DNA from 4 places in the Paenibacillus sp. 102 genome. Region 1 is predicted to be linked to each of the others. Evidence: predicted binding sites of a transcription regulator. Region 1 holds the regulator's gene; each other region holds the start of a gene.
What was found. The regulator Rex, encoded in region 1, represses fermentation and respiration genes when NADH is low (regulators of the CRP and FNR family bind a similar motif). The targets are predictions, from matches to a motif close to TTGTGAAATATTTCACAA.
Positions count from the first base shown of each region.

Region 1 (5,540 bases):
ACCTTCAACTACAGTTGTGTTCTCTTTCGTTACAACCACTTTACCAGCGCGTCCTAAAGATGCAACTGTAGCAGATTTTAAGTCGCGTCCTAATTCTTCAGTGATTACTTCACCGCCAGTTAAAATCGCGATATCTTCTAGCATTGCTTTACGACGGTCACCAAATCCAGGAGCTTTAACAGCTACTACATTGAATGTACCACGAAGTTTGTTTACTACTAATGTAGCCAATGCTTCGCCTTCTACATCTTCTGCAATGATAAGAAGTGGCTTACCTTGTTGTACCACTTGCTCTAATACTGGTAAAATTTCTTGGATGTTAGAAATCTTTTTGTCAGTGATTAAGATGTATGGGTTATCAAGAACTGCTTCCATTTTGTCAGAATCAGTAATCATGTAAGGAGATGCATATCCACGATCAAATTGCATACCTTCTACTACATCTAATTCTGTTGTGAATCCTTTAGATTCTTCTAATGTAATAACGCCGTCGTTACCAACACGTTCCATTGCTTCAGCAATTAATTGACCTACTTCTTCGTCAGCTGATGAAATAGCAGCTACTTGTGCGATAGAAGATTTACCTTCGATTGGTTTAGAAATCGTTTTTAATTCTTCAATTGCTGCAACAACAGCTTTTTCGATACCTTTACGAAGACCCATTGGGTTCGCACCAGCTGTTACGTTTTTTAAACCTTCACGAATCATAGCTTGTGCTAATACAGTTGCAGTTGTTGTTCCGTCACCAGCTACGTCATTTGTTTTGCTAGCAACTTCTGCTACTAATTTTGCACCCATGTTTTCGAAAGCATCTTCTAATTCGATTTCTTTTGCAATTGTTACACCATCATTTGTAATAAGTGGTGAACCGAATTTTTTCTCAAGTACAACGTTACGACCTTTTGGTCCTAGCGTTACTTTTACTGCGTTTGCAAGAGTGTCGACACCGCGAAGCATCGAACGACGTGCTTCTTCACTAAATTTAATATCTTTTGCCATAATATTTGACCCCCTTGGATTTTTAAAATGTATATAATTAACCGATAACTGCTAAAATGTCACTTTCACGTAAAATCAAGTAGTCTGTACCTTCATATTTCACTTCAGTACCTGCATATTTTGAGAAGATGATAAGATCACCTGCTGCTACCTCTAAAGCAACACGCTCACCATTTTCAAGCACTCGACCAGTACCTACTGCAATAACTTTACCCTCTTGTGGTTTTTCTTTTGCAGTGTCTGGTAATACAATACCACTTGCTGTTTTTTCTTCTGCTTGAACAAGCTCAATTACAACGCGATCACCTAATGGCTTTAGCATGAACAATAACCTCCTCATTTTTCTATGTAAATTTTCTTTATTAGCACTCGAAGACCATGAGTGCTAACACACTTATAATAATAAATAATCTAATTTTCTTTTGCAAGTAAAAAAATCATAATTTTTTCGCAAATTACTATATAAACTTTTTCTATACGACTTTCTAAAAAATAATTCTGCTACCCTGATTAGGAATGCTCATGATATATGAATCGGCTTTTCCACTTATCGTATGTTACAATATGAAAGATGCCATAAGTTATTTTCTCTATAGGTACAGCTTTTTCCTGTCATCTATTTCATTTTCAAATAAAGATTTACAAAAAAATAATAATACAAACGGTTATTATGTATCCCAAGGCGGGGTGTTTACATGTTATCTCGCCTTATCTCATAAACTAAAGTTAGAAAGGATGGTTAGCCCATTTGAAAAAACACTATTGGTGGATTATAGTTACATATATTCTGATGCAACTATCGGGAATTGTTGGAGTGTGGCTCCTTTTTAAAACTGGACTATACGATAATATGGCGGTTTCACGAGAGCAAAAAATTCAAATCCTGGCTGGGCATTGGTCAATCATCAGCTTTTTTATTGCATTATGTATTATACTTTGGCTACTTAAAACCGATATTCGTGAAAGACATTTAGATACGAAGCGAGCTAGCATTTCTGCTACAATCGGTTGGATTTTTATCGGTTTCTTTTTAGCTATGTTTGCTCAAATACTTGCAGCTAATATTGAAATGCGATTATTAGGGATTAATCCGGGTTCTCAAAATACCCAAGACTTGATGGAAATAGCAAGAGCTACTCCATGGTTTCTTATTGTTATATCTATCATCGGACCTATTTTAGAAGAGATTGTCTTTAGAAAAATTTTATTTGGAACACTCTATAAAAGATTTAATTTCTTTATCGCGGCAATTATTAGTTCACTTGTTTTCGCGGCAATTCACTTTGATTTTACACACTTGTTAGTATACACTTCCATGGGACTTGTTTTCGCTTTTCTATATGTGAAAACGAAACGAATCATCGTTCCTATTATGGCTCACGTTGCGATGAATACATTAGTTGCAATAACCCAAGTACTAGTAAGTAACGAACAAATACAAGAAATGATTAAACAAGCAGAAAAAATGCAAGGATTTATCGGAGGATTTTAAATATGAGGAACTCACCATTGTTTATGGCAGCACTATATTTCCTTCTTGGATGTGTCTTTACACGTTTCGCAATTACGAACGTTACAGATACAATTTGGAACTTTTGGACACTACTGTTTGCTGCTATGGCAACAATTGATTTTAATTTGGCACTTCGACTTATCTTAGTCAAATTTACAAAGAAAAAGCAATAATAAAACGCAGAGGGATTTCCTCTGCGTTTTATTGTGGATAATTTTTCAAAAAATAAACGAGTGTTTGTAATTCTACAGCTAAATCAATATGATGAATTCTTATATTTTCTGACACATTTAACCGTGCCGGTGTAAAATTTAAAATTCCGTGTACATTTGTTTCGGCCAATCGATCTGCTACAGCTTGTGCAACGGTAGCAGGTACTGTTAATATTGCCACTTGTATATCATTTGTTAAACGCTCTTCTAATTCATCCAAATGATATACAGGAATTCCTCCGATTTCTTTTCCAACTTTCTCTTCATTGACATCAAACGCCATTTCAATCTTTGTATTATTATTTTTCGTGAAATTGTAATGTAAGAAAGCGGTCCCTAAATTACCCACTCCAATAAGTGCTACACGTGTTATATCATCTTGATCGAGCGTTTCTCGGAAGAATGATAGTAAATAATTCACATTATATCCATATCCCTTTTTCCCTAACGCTCCAAAATATGAAAAATCTCTTCGAATTGTTGCTGAATCTACTTTTACAGCTTCACTCAATTCTGCCGATGAAACACGCTGCTTACCAGAAAGAGATAAGTTTTGGATAAATCGATAGTATAGAGGCAATCGTTTGGCTGTAGCCTGCGGAATCTTTTGCTGATCCATATAACCTCTCCTCTCTTCCTATCTTTGTTCACAGATTTAAAACAAATACAGAAGTTTAGCACTTATGACTTTCCTTGTATAATAGAGAGAAGACTTCTCTCTTTATTTTAAACTATACACTATTTTTAGTATGATTGAGAAATATAAACATGGCAAAGTTAAGAAATTATTTGAGGTGAAAACATTGATTCTATTACAAGTGAATGGGCTTTCAAAATTATACGGTGCTGAAACAATTCTTGCAAACATTAAATTGGAAGTTCAAACAAAAGATCGTATTGCACTAGTCGGTCGAAATGGTGCTGGAAAATCTACATTATTAAAAATAATTGCCGGTGAATTATCTCACGATGGTGGAGAAATTATAAAACCAAAAGATGTTTCAATTGGTTATTTGGCTCAAAATACCGGTCTGGAAACTTCTTTAACAATTTGGGATGAAATGATTACTGTCTTTACTCATCTGCAGCAGATGGAAAAGAAACTTCGAAGGTTAGAGCAAGAAATGGGTAAGGAAGAGAACTTTTCAAATGCTGCTACGTACGAAAAATTACTCGCTGATTATGATCAATTGCAGCTAGACTACAAAGATCAAGGTGGTTATCAATATGAAGCTGATATTCGCTCCATCTTAAGTGGACTTGGTTTTCCAGTTGAAACACACCAAACAACGATTTCTACGTTAAGTGGTGGACAGAAAACAAGACTCGCTCTTGGTAAGCTGCTATTAACAAAACCAGACTTACTCATCTTGGACGAACCAACAAACCATTTAGATATCGATACATTAACATGGCTTGAACAATATCTACAAGGCTATCCTGGAGCTATTTTAATCGTTTCCCACGATCGCTACTTTTTAGACAAGCTTGTTACACAAGTATATGAAATTTCTAATAAAGAAAGCAGACGATATGTTGGTAACTACAGTAAATATTCAGATTTAAAAGCTGCACTATATGAGCAGGAAATGAAGCGTTATGAGAAACAACAAGAGGAAATTGCTAAACTAGAAGACTTTGTCCAAAAGAACATTGCCCGTGCCTCTACAACAAAACGTGCACAAAGTCGCCGTAAACAATTAGATAGGATGGAATTACTGACCAGACCATTAGGTGATTCTAAATCAGCATCCTTCCACTTTGATATCGAAAAACAAAGCGGAAACGACGTATTACAAGTAAAGGATGTTTCAATTGGATATGAAAAAGAACCAGTTATTGAGCATGTAAATATGCGCTTAACCCGCGGTGATAGTGTCGCACTAGTTGGTCCAAATGGTATTGGGAAATCTACATTATTAAAATCGATTGTGAATAAATTAAAGACGTTAAGCGGTGAAGTTTCTTTCGGTTCAAATGTATCTATTGGGTATTATGATCAAGAACAGGCAAACTTAACATCATCTAAGCGTGTTTTAAACGAACTATGGGATGATTATCCACTAGAGCCAGAAAAAGAAATCCGCACGATACTCGGTAACTTTTTATTTACAGGGGATGATGTATTAAAACCCGTGTCTTCCTTAAGTGGTGGCCAAAAGGCTCGATTAGCTCTAGCAAAATTGATGATGCAAAAATCTAATTTACTGATTCTCGATGAGCCAACAAACCATCTCGATTTAAATAGTAAAGAGATTTTAGAAAATGCCTTAATTGATTATCCTGGAACTCTTTTATTCGTTTCTCATGATCGCTATTTCATTAACCGTGTCACAACTACAGTTGTTGAGTTATCAACAGATGGTGCACAAGAATATTTAGGTGACTATGATTACTATATTGAAAAGAAAAATGAAATGATTGAACGTGCGGAATTTGAACAACAAGGAGCGGATGTACCAGTCCAAAAAACGATTGCTCAAGAAAAATTAAATTATCTTGAAGAAAAAGAACGTAAAAAATCAGAACGCCAACGCATCCGAAAGATTGAAGAAATTGAACAAAACATTGCAAATTTAGAAGAAGAAATTGCACAATTAGAAGAAGAGCTTTGTCTACCTGAAGTATATGCCGACTACGAACGAGCTAGTGAGATTACAACTGCAAAGCAAACAAAACAAGAAGAATTAGAGAAGTTTATGGCGGAATGGGAAGAGTTACACGTATAACCCCTATATATTCATATAACGAAAACAAAGTAGTTGAAGGCCATTCAACTACTTTGTTTATTTTTCAATACAAAAGACTATGGTCAA
Region 1 is NZ_JBCGHT010000035.1:3,124-8,663, reverse strand. Features, by position in the region: gene groL (chaperonin GroEL) at 1-999, opposite strand, end outside; gene groES (co-chaperone GroES) at 1,037-1,321, opposite strand; gene AAIE21_RS28400 (CPBP family intramembrane glutamic endopeptidase) at 1,748-2,491, shown strand; gene AAIE21_RS28395 (YdiK family protein) at 2,494-2,685, shown strand; gene AAIE21_RS28390 (redox-sensing transcriptional repressor Rex) at 2,714-3,343, opposite strand; gene AAIE21_RS28385 (ABC-F family ATP-binding cassette domain-containing protein) at 3,528-5,453, shown strand.

Region 2 (5,540 bases), on a different contig from region 1:
GGAACTTGAGATTAAGTTTGCGCGCCATACGAATAAGTTGCGCGGGAAGTTATTTTTGTTATCAGGGTCTTCAATTGCAAATTTAAGTTCTTTTTCTTTTAGCTTTTGTGCAACATATTTTCCGATTTCTTCTTTTGTTGTTGCACCACTAGCCACTGCTTCTTTATATAATTCAATTCCATTCTTCTCGAATGTTGGATAAGAAGGTAACCAGCCAAGACGAGCAGCTAACACATTGTAATCACCGTGATGTTGATAACGTGAGTTGCCAACTATTGGCGATGCTAAGTGTCCAACTGGTGTATCTTCATAGCGCCATTGATCTGTTACAAAATAGAAGAAGGATGTACCGTTTTGTAGTTTCGGTGGACCTTGCCAGTCTTTTGCCATGGCGATGGTTTGCCAACCTTCTGCTGGTCGTAATTTTTCTTGCCCAACATAATGAGCCCAGCCGCCGCCGTTTACACCTTGTGCACCAACGAGAAGAACAAGATTTAGAACTGCGCGGTAAATCGTATCAGAGTTAAACCAATGGTTAATACCAGCGCCGACAATAATCATCGAGCGTCCATTTGTATCAACAGCATTTTGAGCAAACTCACGCGCGATTTGAATAATAAGTTCACGTTTTACTCCGGTCATTTTCTCTTGCCATGCTGGTGTAAATGGCATATCATCATTAAAATCTTTCGGCTCTTGCCCGCCAAGTCCGCGGTTAACACCGTAGTTTGCTAGCGTTAAGTCGTACACAGTTGTAACGAAAATGTCACCTTCTGGTGTAGTGATTTTTTTCACTGGAATTGTACGTTCTAATACTTTGTTCCCATCATCAGAGAAGTACGGAATTTGTACAGTTCCAACAGCATCTTCCATACCGAGTAAGGAAAGGCGTGGATCAATTTTTTCGCCGGTTTGTTCATCTTCTAAACGCAAGTTCCATTTCTTTTCGTTATCCCAGCGTGAACCCATTGTGCCATGAGGTGTTGCAAAATCTTTCGTGTTATCGTTCCAAAGAACGGGTTTCCATTCGCCAAGCTTTGTTTCACGGCCGATATCATTTGCGTTTAAGAAGCGATCTGCAACGAATTGATCTCCTTGTTGTTTTAATGTGACAAAGAACGGGAAATCAGTATATTGTTTTGCGTAATTTGTGAAGTATTCCACTTGTTTATCCACATAAAATTCTTGTAAAATGACGTGACCCATTGCCATCGCAAGCGCACCGTCGGTACCTTGCTTTACGCTAATCCAATCATCGGCAAACTTTGTGGATTCCGCAAAATCAGGACTTACGGAAACAACTTTCGTTCCTTTATAGCGCACCTCCGCTAAGAAGTGGGCATCGGGCGTTCTTGTCATTGGTACGTTTGAACCCCATGTCATAATGTAACCAGAATTATACCAATCACTACTTTCAGGTACATCCGTTTGATCACCCCAAATTTGCGGAGAAGCTGGTGGCAAATCAGCGTACCAATCGTAGAAGCTAAGCATAGGACCGCCCATGAGCTGCATAAAGCGGCTACCAGCGGCATGACTTAGCATTGACATGGCTGGAATTGGCGAGAAACCAACATTTCGGTCTGGACCATATTTGATTACCGTATAGAGTAAAGAAGCGGCAACAAGTTGTAATACTTCATCCCAATTTGCTCTGATGAATCCACCTTTACCGCGTGCCCCTTTATAAGTACGTGCTTTTTCAGGATTTTCCACAATGCTTTTCCAAGCGTCTAGTGGTGATTTGTGATTTTGTAGTTCTTCTTGCCACATATTCCAAAGTACGCCACGTACATATGGATATTTCACGCGAAGTGGACTATAAATGTACCAAGAAAAACTTGCTCCGCGCGGACATCCTCGTGGTTCAAAGTCTGGCATATCAGGGCCGGTTGATGGATAGTTTAGCTCTTGACCTTCCCAAGTTACAATTCCGTCCTTTACGTAGATGTTCCAGCTACAAGAGCCAGTACAGTTTACACCGTGTGTAGAACGAATTACTTTATCGTGTTGCCAGCGTTTTCTATACACGTTTTCCCATTCGCGATCTTCATATGTTTCTTGTGTATGATTGTTGTTATAGCGATCTATTGGAGAAAAATATTTTAAACGTTTCATTAATGCTGAAGGTTTCTTTTTCATACTGTTCACTCCTTTATTACGTCTCTCTTGCTTACTTTCAATATAAGAGACCTGGGCAAATAGAGATGTGATATCTATCACAGTTCAACAGATTGTCAAAAATCAGATTTATAACATTTTTTGGGAAGTTGTGACATTTTTCACATCGAAGAGTGATTTTTTTTTGTAGAGTAAAGGAGAAAGAAAAAAAGAGTAGCATCTCAAATAGAGAGGCTACTCAATACTACAAACAGAGGCAGGACAATCTTCACAAGCAATTTCGCATTTTAAAAATTGTAAATTATGAATCGTGATTTTTCCTTTATGAATAGAAATAATTCCTTGTTTTTTTAAATCATTTAACATACGGTTGACACTTTCACGTGAGGTTGCACAGAAATTCGCAAGCTCTTGATTTGTTAAAGGTAGATCGATAAGGATGCCGTTTTCTTTTAATACGCCATAACTATTCGTCATACGAATAAGAGTCGAATAAAGAGCACCTTTTTTACCATGTAATACTAAATCACGGAATTTCGTTTGCATTCTTCTTAAATGCTCACTAATCCATTTCATAAATTCAAAGGCAAGGGCTGGTTTTTCAAGTAATGCCTTCTCTAAAGCATCTCGTTTAATTACGCCAACCTCAACATTTTCAAGGCATTTCGCATTTAATAAATACTTTGCATTGTCCGTAAATAATGTTAATTCTCCGATGATATCGTGCGTTGAACAAATGCGAAGTGTTAACTCCTGTCCGTCAGCACTAATTTTACTAATCTGCACTTTTCCAGAGCGAACGATATAGAGTTCTTTTGCCTCCACACCCTCTTGGAAAATATAACTTCCTTTATTAATCTGCATTTTATATTCAACAGATGCAAGCAATTCCTTTAAATCTTCTGATAATGCCGTACGGTTTGTCACAGCAATCACCTTTCTTTTAAAAGCAGTCTACTTCTTATTTTGGATGTAAACATGATGAAAATGCAAGAAATATCTTTTAATTATAGGTGATAAGTTCATATTTAGCTGTGAACAAGCGCACTTTTCGTGCTGAAAAAAAGCAATTCGATAAAAAATATCGATTTTGCGACAAATAACGAAAAAAACAGGAGTTTGCTGGCTCCTGTTTTCCAATATCCTCAAAAAAGTACACTCTTTACATTATTTAATCCATTCTACAATCATATCCATCGTTTGACGAGTTTTATCACGTTTTGGTTCTTCTAAGCGATAACCGAAAGCAACTAAAACAGACACCCCGAATGTATCATCTGAAATAATTCCTTCTTCTTTTAAAATCGCATCTACTTTTTCTTGCTGGAATCCTTCAATAGGGCAAGAATCAATCCCGATTTGGGCAGCGGCAGTCATCATATTCCCAAGAGCGATGTAAGTTTGCTTAGAAGCCCAATCAAACATAGCACGGTCGTTTTCTAATAATTGAAAATCAGATTCTTGAAATTCCTTATAAAAATCACGTTTCATTGTTATTACTTCCTCTGGGAGCTGCTGAATGTTTTGCATAAAGTTAGAAATATAGGAAGAGTTATAAATCATTTCTTCTTTTTTACGAGCTAATATAACGACAAAGTGACTTGCTGTTGGTAATTGTTTTTGAGCACCCCAAGATACAGGAAGAAGCTTGTTACGAATATCTTGATTTTGAATCACAACAAATTTCCAAGGTTCAAAACCAAATGAACTTGGAGAAAGTCGGCCAGTTTCTAAAATGAAATGAAAATCTTCATCAGAGATTTTTTTATTTACATCAAATTCTTTACATGCATGTCTAAATTGATAAGCTTTTAAAATTTCTTCTTTTGTATGTTCCATTTAAACAACCACCTTTTAATAATCTGCTTTTTTATAGTAAGTTGATTACAAAATTGATTCTACAATAGTAAAATAAAAGATGTAAGTACGCACATTTTTAGCATATAGTATCAATTTGTATACTAATGGAGAGTGACAAAATGGAACAGAAAGATATAAATCGTTGTTCAGTAGAAGTAACATTAGATGTAATCGGTGGGAAATGGAAAGGGGTTATTCTATTTCACTTAATGAATGCCGAAGTGATTCGTTTTAATGAATTTGTACGATTGATGCCTGGCATCACACAGCGCATGCTAACGAGGCAGCTTCGAGAACTAGAGGCAGCTGGAGTAATTCACCGTGAAGTATATAAAGAAGTTCCGCCAAAAGTGGAATATTCTTTAACGAAATTTGGAAAATCCCTTACACCAATTATCACACTTATGCGTGAGTGGGGAAATGAGTATCGTGCGCAAATAAAGTAATTGTAACTGAAATGTGAATAAAATTTGAACGAATTTGTGAAGAATTTTTGAATGAAGAAGTCGATGTGAGAAATATCACAACGTACTTTCTTCTTCTTTTTTATGATGGAGGCAACTAAAAAACATAGAAAGTGAATAAAGAACTTGAGCAATAACATCGCAGTTTGAAAATATATTATAATAGAATGAAGACAGATAGAATTTAGCAGAAAAGGAGGGATGACGATGCGCGAGAAGATTACAGATTCTTTGCAGCGTCCGCTTCAAGATCTACGCATCTCTGTCATTGACCGTTGTAATTTCAGATGCACATATTGTATGCCAGCTGAAGTATTCGGACCTGATTATGCATTTTTGCAAGAAGAATTTTTGCTTACATTTGATGAAATTGAACGATTAGCAAAATTGTTTGTAGGCATGGGTGTAAAGAAAATTAGGCTTACAGGCGGTGAACCTTTACTACGTAAAGACTTGCCAAAGCTTATTGCAAGACTTGCGAAGCTAGATGGCTTAACAGATATTGGACTGACAACAAATGGAATTCATTTAACAAAGCAAGCAAAGGCGTTAAAGGACGCTGGATTACACCGAGTGAATGTTAGTTTAGATGCGATAGAGGAAGATGTATTTCGCAAAATTAACGGCCGGAATATTAGTACAAAACCTGTGCTGAAAGGGATTGCCGCAGCAAAAGAAGCTGGACTTGATGTGAAAGTAAATATGGTCGTGAAAAAGGGAATGAACGATAGTCAAATTCTTCCGATGGCCACTTATTTCAAAGAACAGGGAATTTCGCTCCGCTTTATTGAGTTTATGGACGTTGGCAGTACGAATGGATGGAATTTTGAACAGGTCATTACGAAACAAGAATTGATTGAGAAAATCAATCAGGTATATCCAATTGAACCTGTAGATCCTCATTATTTTGGAGAAGTTGCGAAGCGTTATCGTTACGTTGGCAGTGATACAGAAGTTGGATTTATCACTTCAGTTTCTGAATCGTTCTGTTCTTCTTGTACGAGAGCTCGAATTTCGGCAGATGGTAAATTTTATACGTGTTTGTTTGCGACGAAAGGAACAGATTTAAGAAGCTTGCTTAGAGAAGATATTTCG
Region 2 is NZ_JBCGHT010000009.1:101,633-107,172, forward strand. Features, by position in the region: gene AAIE21_RS18855 (nitrate reductase subunit alpha) at 1-2,142, opposite strand, end outside; gene AAIE21_RS18860 (Crp/Fnr family transcriptional regulator) at 2,356-3,048, opposite strand; gene AAIE21_RS18865 (NAD(P)H-dependent oxidoreductase) at 3,289-3,960, opposite strand; gene AAIE21_RS18870 (winged helix-turn-helix transcriptional regulator) at 4,101-4,427, shown strand; gene moaA (GTP 3',8-cyclase MoaA) at 4,653-5,540, shown strand, end outside.
Region 2: a site for Rex is predicted at 2,271-2,288, ahead of AAIE21_RS18855 (nitrate reductase subunit alpha). Genes of this name have one in related genera too.

Region 3 (5,540 bases), on a different contig from region 1:
AATTCAAGATGAATTGGCAAAGTATGATGATCAAGTTGTAAGACATGATACATTAAAATTAGCTTCTATTTTATATTCGTTATTATAAGCATGCGTTATCTCTGTATGAGATAACGCTACTCATTCATATAGGACAAGATTTTTGTTCCAAAATATAGTATAAGGAGGTGGGGCTGTGTCATTTGCATCAGAAACAAAGAAAGAGCTCACGAAGCTTGAAATGAAGGAGTGCTGTGAGAAAGCAGAATTATCAGCATTGCTTCGAATGAACGGATCACTTTCTTTTTCAAACCGTCGCCTTTCGATTGATATTCAAACAGAAAATGCAGCAATCGCAAGAAGAATTTACACATTGCTGAAAAAAGGATATGACGTGACGGTAGAATTGCTTGTTCGTAAAAAAATGCGACTGAAGAAAAATAATGTATATATCGTTCGGCTTGTTGAGAAATCTCGTGAAATATTAGCGGATTTGCATATTGTTAGGGAAGACTTTTCATTTATTCGTAATATTTCACAAGAATTGATTGAAAAGAAATGCTGCAAACGATCCTATTTAAGAGGTGCATTTTTAGCAGGTGGTTCAGTAAATAACCCAGAAACATCATCTTATCATTTAGAGGTCTTTTCGTTATACAAGGAACATAATGATTCTATATGTGAACTGATGAACGGATTTGATTTAAATAGTAAGACACTGGAAAGGCGTAAAGGGTACATTACGTATTTAAAAGAGGCGGAGAAAATTACGGAGTTTTTAAACATTATCGGTGCACATAATGCATTGTTAAGATTTGAGGATATTCGTATTGTTCGTGATATGCGTAATTCGGTCAATCGTTTAGTGAACTGCGAAACAGCCAATTTAAATAAAACAATTGGTGCCGCTTTAAGGCAGATTGAAAATATTCGTTACATTGATGAAACGGTTGGACTCGATGTTTTGCCAGATAAATTACGAGAGATTGCACAATTACGTATTAATTATCAAGATGTAACATTGAAAGAACTAGGCGAGATGGTATCTGGGGGGAAAATTAGTAAATCAGGTATCAATCATCGCTTGCGTAAAATCGATGAAATTGCAGAGAAATTACGCGCGGGGGAACCGGTAGCAAAAAAATAACGGTAAAGGGGAAATGGGAGCTATGGTTCAGAAACAAGTTGAGGTTGCATTAAAAAACGGCTTACAAGCACGTCCGGCTGCGTTGTTTGTACAAGAGGCAAATCGTTTTCATGCTGATATTTTCATTGAGAAAGATGGCAAAACAGTCAATGCGAAGAGCATAATGGGGATTATGAGCTTAGCGATTGGGTCTGGCAGCAACGTAACGATTATAACAGAAGGTTCAGATGCGGAAGCAGCTTTAGAAGCGCTGGCAGCATATGTACAAAATAAACAGTAAAAAGCTATCGCATGTAGCGATAGCTTTTTTGATTGGATAAATTATGAAAGGATCCGTTTTTCTCCTTGGAGCTCACGAATTGGTTGAATGTTTTGTGTGAATTCGACAGTACCCATATATTTCCCATCTGTATTTCGCACTGCGAAGTAGCGAATATATACATATTTATCTTGAAATTGAATCCAAAAATCTTCGCAATCTTTTTTTCCAGATTTGAAATCTTCTAAGAGTTTTTCAACGACATGAACGCTTTTTGGAGGATGGCAGTTTTGGACTGTTCGACCAATGACAGCTTTCGTGCGGGCAAAGATTCGTTCTTTTCCATGAGAGAAGTAGCGCACAACATCATTTTCATCAATGAATGTAATATCAACAGGTAAGTGATTTAACATTAGTTCTAACTGCTTTAAAGATAATATACCTGTTTCGAAACGAATCAGTCCTTCGGATATGGCTTCTTCTTTAATCATATTTCTTTCTGGTTTCCATGTACTTGTAGGACTTGTTAAGCAGTAGCCGATTTCATCACTTTCATGAGCGATTTTTAACCATTCATCTTCTGTAAGAGTTTGAAGGGCCATCGGAAATAAAATATTTTCTTCTTTAAAAATCATTTCAGTTACGTCATGGATGACGAAAGAAACGCGGTCTAAGACTGATTTTTTATCTTGATTATAATTTACTAATTTTTGTTTTGCTTCTTTAATAGCGGCACGAATTCTGTCATCAACGCCCCACATGACTTGAGTTGGCCCATAAATGCCGTATTTCTCTAAATAAGGGAAAAGTAGATTTTCTTTCCGGCTATAATGTTTATCAACATCTAGTAATAAATTTAAGTCTTCTATTAGTTTATAAATATTTTCTTCGTTATCTTCTTTTTCAAAATGTTCATAGTGAAGTTGAAGTTTGAAATTCACAAGTAGATCGATTTCTTTGTTTTCCAGTTTAAATGTATGAATGGGATGGCCTGGTTGCTCTTCTTGTTTATTAGATTGATGAATTTCTTCAATGGATCCTTTAAAAACAGCTGTATGAACGGAGCATAAGCGTTGTACTTCTTCAACTGGAATTTCTTCTTCCTCCATAAGTGCCTGTTCGAGCTTTGAAATTTCTGCTACAGTAATATTTCCGATTGCTTCTTGAAACTGAGTTGTTACATCTTCAATGTTTTTTCCGTTATGAAGATCTTTAATAATAGTCTTTAAGATTGTTTGTCGTTCAGAGCTATTTATATTTTCTTGTTCACGGTTATTAATCATTTCGCTCATAAGGATTCTCCTCTACTCGTTAATGTTAAATCCACTATTTTGAAAAGCTTCTTTTACTGTGTCCAATGAAATACCTTTCATTCGGCACCCTTTCGGAATAGTCATTACACGTCCAACTGTTTGCAGCATATTAGGTTTTGTTATATTTTCAAAGCCAAGCTTTTTTAAAATTGGGATGATTTCAGGATGTTGAGTTGTTAAATCATAAACAGTGTGATGAAAATTAATTTGTTTTGGCATCATTCTCACCTCGAAATAAATGATATGAATTATCATTTACACTGTAACATAAAGATCGGAATATGATTGTGAGCCAAATCACACATTTGTTTTTTTTACAGGTTTGTCACTTTTTCTGTATTAAATAATGGGTATGGAGAGGGTGGGAGAGGTAATTTTGTCGAGTGGTCGATATGTTGTGTCGAATCGTCGATATATTTCAATTTGCGCCGATATATCATGAGAAGTAGGCGATATATTGAAAAAATTGCTGATATATTTTGTGAAATGGTCAATAAGAAAGGCTATCGCATGAGCGATAGCCTTTTTGAGAGCAGTTCTAAACGAGCCGCTTCTGCTTTTAGTATTATCCAGCTCCGGCGGCTAGAATGTCCGGTCGTTTCGCCCCCTCGGACGAGGCAAAAAGCGCCTCGTCCGAGGGGGTTCCAACGTCCTCCTGTTCTAAACGAGCCGCTTTCGCTTTTAATATATTAACGGTTTGTAAAGATTTTATCGATTAAGCCGTATTCTAGTGCTCTTTCTGCTGTCATGAAGTTGTCGCGGTCTGTGTCGCGTTGTAGTACTTCTAATGGTTGACCTGTGCGATCAGCAAGAATTTGGTTTAATTTTTCACGTAAGAATAGGATACGTTTTGCAGCGATTTCAATTTCAGTCGCTTGACCTTGTGCACCGCCAAGTGGTTGGTGAATCATAACTTCACTGTTTGGAAGTGCGAAACGTTTTCCTTTTTCACCTGCTGCAAGTAGGAAAGCACCCATAGATGCTGCCATACCGATACAAATTGTTGATACTTGTGGTTTAATAAATTGCATTGTATCGTAAATTGCCATACCTGCTGTGATAGAACCACCAGGGCTGTTGATGTATATGTGAATATCTTTTTCAGGGTCTTGGGATTCCAAGAATAAAAGCTGGGAAACGATTGAGTTTGCTACGTTGTCATCAATTGCACTACCAAGCATAATGATGCGGTCTTTTAATAGGCGAGAGTAAATATCGTAAGCGCGTTCTCCACGATTTGTTTGTTCAATTACTGTAGGAATTAAATTCATCTGTTATTTCCTCCTTTGAAAGCTTTCTTAGTCTTATAATACAATTATGGTCAATAAAGGTCAAACGAAACCACTTAAATCAAAAAAAATATGTAGTTGTATCATGATTTATTCGCTATGTATTTGAAATTCCCTGCTTATGTATCTTCAACATCATAACCGAATTATATAAATTTAAACGTATTTGATAAAGTGAAACGTTAATCAGTGGGGGAAAGGGAAGGGTGTGAAAAGGGAGGATATTCTGTTGGCGAAATAACAAAAGAACGCCTTTTCTGTAGAAGCGTTCTTTTGCTTATTATTCCTTTAAAAGATAGGTTACTCTATTTAAAATAGTTTCAATTTGTTTTGCGTTTTTGCTATACATTTGACTTGCTGATTTTGAATTTGTTTCTAATGAAAATAATTCAAGATCAGCCTGGCATTTTTTCAAAGAAGCCAATAATAATGGTTTATCTTGAGGAGACGGCATTTGAAGTTTATCATCATAAATATCGACAGTAAGTTGTCCGTAAGAATCGATTTGTCCAATAAAAACATTTTCTATCACGACGCCGATTTTTTCTAATTCGGCATGAAGCCAGGCGCGATTATGACCACTGGCTGCAAGTGGTTCATCAAGTACATTCCCATCCATAATGACAGTTTGTGTTTCTTTTGCAGGTGCGACTTGTAAACCAATATCTTTTGGAGTAAGTGGCTGTTTGTCTCTCTTTAACAAGACATTTAGTTCACCGCCCGACTCCAATACAGCATATTCAATGTCTGCTATGTTAAATACATTCCTCTTTCTAAGAAGCTCTAGTAATTCATCAATTGTATAATTTTCTTTCTTTAAATTATCCTCAAGAACTTTTCCGTCTTTTATAAAAACAGTTGCTTTTCCTTCAATGAAATTTCTGAGCCGCTTGTTTTTTAAAGCAACCATACCTGCGAAAAATGGAACAAGAGAAAAAACAAGCATACTAGAAACACCATGCCAAAAGTTTCGTTCCAATCCTGATGTAACTTCAGCAGCGATGTTACCGATTGTCAAACCTGCAACGTATTCGAAAAATGAAAGCTGTGAGATTTGTCTTTTTCCAAGCAATTTTGTCATTGAAAATAAAATAACTAAAATAGCTAAAGAACGTATAATGACAAGTAACCAGTCTGATACATGAGGCATGTTAATTTCCTCCTGTTCTACCTAAAATCCTTTATATTGTGGTTCTTCTCGTTCTAATACTGAAATTCTACTTTTAAGGTCAGCGATTACACTGTCCATTTCCATCATACATTCATGGAAAACCCGTTTTGCTTCTTCATCAGCGGCATTTTGTGAAAATGTACTTAAACTTGCTTGTGCGCTTTTTAAACTTGCGAGACATGTTTTTACGCTGGCGATAACGGTCATGCAAACACCTCTTATCCTTTTGGTTTAAATAGTAATGCTCCGATAAATCCGAATATAATGGCTGCAGATATACCGGCACTTGTGACTTTAAACATACCTGTTATTACACCGACAATGCCATGTTTGGCTGCTTCGGCCATAGCTCCATGAACAAGGGCGTTCCCGAAACTTGTAA
Region 3 is NZ_JBCGHT010000005.1:203,637-209,176, reverse strand. Features, by position in the region: gene AAIE21_RS15060 (gluconeogenesis factor YvcK family protein) at 1-88, shown strand, start outside; gene whiA (DNA-binding protein WhiA) at 176-1,126, shown strand; gene AAIE21_RS15050 (HPr family phosphocarrier protein) at 1,149-1,406, shown strand; gene AAIE21_RS15045 (DUF438 domain-containing protein) at 1,448-2,677, opposite strand; gene AAIE21_RS15040 (DUF1858 domain-containing protein) at 2,690-2,917, opposite strand; gene clpP (ATP-dependent Clp endopeptidase proteolytic subunit ClpP) at 3,388-3,969, opposite strand; gene AAIE21_RS15030 (DUF421 domain-containing protein) at 4,268-5,137, opposite strand; gene AAIE21_RS15025 (DUF1657 domain-containing protein) at 5,159-5,365, opposite strand; gene spoVAE (stage V sporulation protein AE) at 5,377-5,540, opposite strand, start outside.
Region 3: a site for Rex is predicted at 2,984-3,001, ahead of AAIE21_RS15040 (DUF1858 domain-containing protein). Genes of this name have one in related genera too.

Region 4 (5,540 bases), on a different contig from region 1:
TAAATCATTAGGATTTTTAACTTTCTTTGTAGATTGCTGCTTTATTATGAGTATCTATAATGTGAGTTTAATTCCATAGATAACATTTAACAAACTCCATTTAACACCTCAAGAAGAATGTACGTTCCTATATTGCCACTACTTTTTTTGTTTGGATAAAATAATTACAAATAAGGATTGTCGTAGTAGTTAATGGGGTCTTTAAAACAAAAAAAGTACACCATTATATATAAATGATGTACTTAATTTTATTATAATGTGTGACATTAAAGGAAATCCTATGCTCTTACAATAAAAATATACAATCACTTGTCTTTAATATTACAGAGTATATCAGGATTTTTTCATACAAAGGTATGATGGATTCTCATCCTTATTCATGATGGTTAAAAATAAGAAATTTTTTATAATGAAGAAAAGAATTCACTATGAAAAGGGGAGAGAGAAATGATTCAATCTATTTATGAAACGCATGTGCAGGTTACACAGTTAGAAAAATCAATTGAATTTTATGAAAGATTAGGAATTGTTCTTACGCATAAAATAGAAGAAAGAAGATGTGCATTTTTCTATGTTGGAGAAAAGAAACAAATGTTAGGGTTATGGGAAGTTGCAGAGGGAGAAAAGGTAAGAACAAATCATTTTGCTTTTGGAGTAACGTTAGAAGATTTAAAAAGGGCACATGAATGGTTACAAGAGAGAGGGATGAAATTAAGAAAAAGCTTTGAAAAAGAACCAATTGAGCCAATTGTACATGATTGGATGCCATCGGCCGCTGTTTATTTTTATGATTTAGATGGAAACAGTTTAGAGTTTAACGCAAGGTTAGATGAAGAATCAATTGGAACTAGTGAAGTACTATATCTTAGTGAATGGTTAGAGAGAAAAACAAAGTAAAGGCTGATGAACGAGTCATCAGCCTTTTTTAAAAGATATTAAATACAGCGTTAAGTTGAAGTAAGCTAATGATAGCTAAGAAGATTAAGCTATATTTCAGTGCTGTTTTAAATAGAGCAGATTCTTTACCAACTAGTCCAACTGCTGCACAAGCAACTGCGACAGATTGTGGTGATACCATTTTTGCCATTGTGCCACCGACTACGTTTAAAGCAACGAGTGTAGATGGCACGATATCTAATTGTGCTGCAGTTACTGCTTGAAGTGGTGCGAATAAAGAACCACTTGATACCACTGAACCAGTTAAGAATACGCCAATCCAACCTAAGATTGGAGATAAGATTGGAAACGCATCGCCAGTAGATGATAAAGCTAGCCCAAGAGTAGAAGACATACCAGAATAGTTTGTTACATATGCTAATGCAATTACACTACAAATTGTATAAATTGGAGTTTTCAACTCTTTTAATGTTTCAATAGTTAGTTCTTTAACTAAATTTCCTTTTGCGCGATATACAAGTAGAGATACGATAATTGCTAGTACAATTGCAGTAGTTGTAGATGAAAAGACATCTAGTTTGAAGATTGCTGCAAATGGTGTATCCGCATTTACAATTGGTGTTGTTTTAATAACTTGATTGTGTAAACCAGGAATCTGCATATTCCATACTAAGCTTCCTAGCGCACCATCTGGAGCGAATAAACTTTTGATTGCTTTTAAATTGAAAATTGTTACGAATGCAGTTAAGAATGCAAACGGTGACCAAGCGTATAAAATTTGTTTCATTGTGTAGCTATGTTTTTCTACTTGTTCTTCAGTTTTAGCTGAAGATTTTGGTTGCCATACACGTAGGAATAATGCGAGTGTAACCATGCTGACAACTGCAGCAAAAATATCAGTTAATTCTGCACCAAGATAGTATGTTACAACGAATTGAGTAATAGCGAAAGAACCACCACTTACAAGGATACCTTGCCAAGTTTCTTTAATTCCTTTAAAACCATCTACCATTGCCACAAGTAAGAATGGTAATACAAAGCTGATGAAAGGTAATAATGTTACAGTTTGACGACCAACAGTTAATGCATCCATTTGTGTTAATTGAGCAGGTACTGTAACTGGAATACCCATTGCTCCCATTGCGCCACCAGCAATATTTGCAACTAAACAAATACCTGCTGCGTTTAATGGATTAAAGCCCATACCTACAAGTAATGCTGCTGTAATTGCAACTGGTACACCAAAGCCAGCTGCACCTTCTAAGAAAGCACCGAAAGAATAAGCAATTAATAAGACTTGAAGACGACGGTCACTTGTAATACTGGAAATGCTGTCACGAATAACATTAAATTGCTCAGTTTTTACTGTTAATTTGTAAAGAAAAATTGCTGCAATAACGATTGTACAAATTGGATAAAAACCAGCGGCTACTCCAAATGCAGCAGATGATACTGCCATAGTTGCAGGCATTTTATAAACGAATATGGAAAGAATGATTGCTAAAATTACGCTATAAAGTCCTGATAAATATCCTTTGATTTTAAATACTGTTAAACAAAGAACAAAGAATAAGATCGGAAGAGCAGCGACAAGTGCTGATAACCAAATGTTGTTTAACGGGTCATAAATTTGTGTCCAAGTACTCATAATAATGACAACTCCTATCTATAATATGTGAAGATATTCACATTATTTGTGAAATAATTCACAATCAACTTACATTGCTAAGTATATCCCTGCTCAGCACTATTGTCAACGTGAAAAAGTATAATTATTCCATAATAGTGTTAACTGTAAAAATTCCGCTACATTTTGTTCATAAACTGGACAAAAAGAAGAATCGTGTATATGAAAGTACACGATTCCTATATAAAACCAAATTCTGTTCCAATTGTGGCACGAAAATCGATAGAGATTATAATGCGGGTCGGAATCTAAAATATTATGGCATTCGTGTTCTACACGAACAAGGTCTGCTCGTATAGTTTGTATCGATTTTTGGTAGCGGTAGGGACGCCGCGAATACAAGGCTTTGGACATGAGCCAGTAGGCTTGTGGGTGAAGGAGCAATAAAAGAGAAAGTCTTTTGACTTTTGAAGCACACACTTCAAACAGACTGTAAGGTCGTTAAGTGATGGGTAGTTCACTAGGAAGTTTTGAATAATTGTATAACCAAGTGCAATACTAATTAATCCTATTATTAGCAACTTTTTAACAATAAATCTTCCATTTACCAAAATTTAACTCTTTTCATCGTAACAAAGCAATTTTTATAGGTCAAATAACTTAAAAAGATTACATTCGCATATCATTTCAAAGTGATATTTTACAATGTCATTACAGGTAGTAGTGTAAGTGAAAAAATATAACAAAAAGGTTGAGAAAACAGCATTTAGAAGCAAAGTATACCTATCTGTATGTTTTGCTTTTTCACTAAACCGTGTAGTATAATATTCAAAATCAGCAGGGGTTTTGCTCTTAATTGTATGTTGATAAAAGGAGGAAAAAATTTTTTTATTTTAGGTTGATAAAGTTGTGTCGTAACAGGAAATATAAAAACAAATATATAAAGATAAATAAAGAGAAAATAAAAATGAAAAAATGAGGGGAACTTTATGAATCAAAATCAATTTGATTGTCGTATTTCAGAAGAGGATGTACAAATGTTGCGAGCGTTAGCTCACCCGCTCCGTCTTCGCTTAGTAATGGAGCTTATGGGACGTGGAACTTGTAACGTAACACAATTACAGGAAGTATTAGAAATTCCGCAATCGACTGTTTCACAGCATTTAACGAAATTAAAGCAAAATAAAGTTGTTCGTTTTGAAAGACGTGGCTTAGAAGTATATTATCAAGTGCATAATGAAAAAGTAAGTGAAGTTGTTAAAACATTATTTTCATAAAATTTGAATATTATGGAAAAAGACGTGCGGGGATGCACGTCTTTTTTTATATAAAAATAGGTGGGAAACTCCACTTCAACATCTGCAGGAGGTAAGTGCGAAAGTTTTTATGGAATATATTTCAAAGAGAAATGACAAGATAAATAAGAGTGTAATAAGTAAAAGGAGGAATGAAGGATGGATATCAAGCGTGTGAAACAAATTTTGTCATCTTCAAGCAGAATTGATGTTACATATCAAGGTGTACCAGTATGGATTGAAAGCTGTGATGAGGGAAGTGGAATCGCGAATGTACATGATGTGAAAACACCACATGAAACAGTGCAAGTGGATGTTACAGCGTTAGAAGAGCAATAAAAAAAGAAAGTTAGCTTTCAGGAGCTAACTTTCTCTTTTTATTTATAAAAGTGACAAGAAGTATGCAACAATTCATAGTTTATGCACATTGGTATATTTTTTGAGATACCTATCCCCTTGTTTTTTATGGAAAAACATGAAAAAAACAAGCTTTTTTCTATCCAATGACAAATTGGAACATAATTTGCATAGAGTAAGTAGAAATTAGAAGGGGGTTGAAAAGTGAAGAGTGAAATGAAACTAAAGCGTTCGTTGAATTTTTTTCAGTTAGTATTACTAGGTTTAGCTTACATGGCGCCATTAACCGTATTTACTACCTTTGGAGTTGTAGAATCTTTATCTAAAGGTGTGATACCAACGGCGTATATACTTGCACTATTTGCAATGTTGTTTACGGCATACAGTTATGGACAAATGACAAAGGCTTATCCAATTTCTGGATCTGCTTATACGTATACGCAAAAATCTTTGAGCCCAGGGCTAGGTTTTATGGTCGGTTGGGTAATTTTAATGGATTATTTGTTTATTCCTATGATTAACTTCCTCATAATAGCACTCTATTTATCTGAATATTTCCCTTCTATTCCTTCTAGTATATGGATTGTTGCCATGATTGTAATTGTTACTGTAATCAATATTGTAGGGACAAAATTAACGATTACAATGAATATGATTTTTTTAGGATTTCAATATTTCGTATTGCTTTTGTTCTGCATCTTATGTGTAACCTCCCTTCTCAATGGGAATGGAGAAGGAACTATACTTTCGTTAAAACCATTCATAAATTCTGACTCATCAATTTTAGCTGCATTTTCTGGCGCTGCAGTTCTTTGTTTATCTTTCTTAGGATTTGATGCTTTAACAACTTTCGCAGAAGAAACGATTAATCCAACAAAGACGATTCCAAAAGCGATATTTTTTGTAATTGCTTGTTCTGGTATTTGCTATATTATTGTTTCTTACCTTGCACACTTAATACATCCGGATTATTCATCTTTTCAAAATCTAGATACAGCAGCTGCTGAAATTGCGAGAATGATAGGCGGAAATTTATTTAATGCTATATTTCTTGCAGGAATGATAGTAACTTCTTTTACTTCAGCTTTGACTTCTCATGCTAGTGTTTCACGTATTTTATATGCAATGGGAAGGGATTCGGTATTGCCGAAAACCTTCTTTGCCTATATACATCCACGCTTTCACACACCTATCAAGAATATTATTTTAGTGAGCATTTTTGCTCTAGCTGCACTATTTACCGATCTTGTTACCATTACTTCTTTCATTAATTTTGGTGCACTAATTGCATTTACGTTTGTAAATCTCTCAGTTATTGCTCATTACTTTGTTAAAGGACGTCAGAGATCTTTAAAATGTACAAT
Region 4 is NZ_JBCGHT010000010.1:56,912-62,451, reverse strand. Features, by position in the region: gene AAIE21_RS19440 (VOC family protein) at 448-897, shown strand; gene AAIE21_RS19435 (lactate permease LctP family transporter) at 926-2,545, opposite strand; gene AAIE21_RS19430 (ArsR/SmtB family transcription factor) at 3,514-3,801, shown strand; gene AAIE21_RS19425 (acid-soluble spore protein H) at 3,979-4,158, shown strand; gene AAIE21_RS19420 (APC family permease) at 4,393-5,540, shown strand, end outside.
Region 4: a site for Rex is predicted at 2,592-2,609, ahead of AAIE21_RS19435 (lactate permease LctP family transporter). Genes of this name have one in related genera too.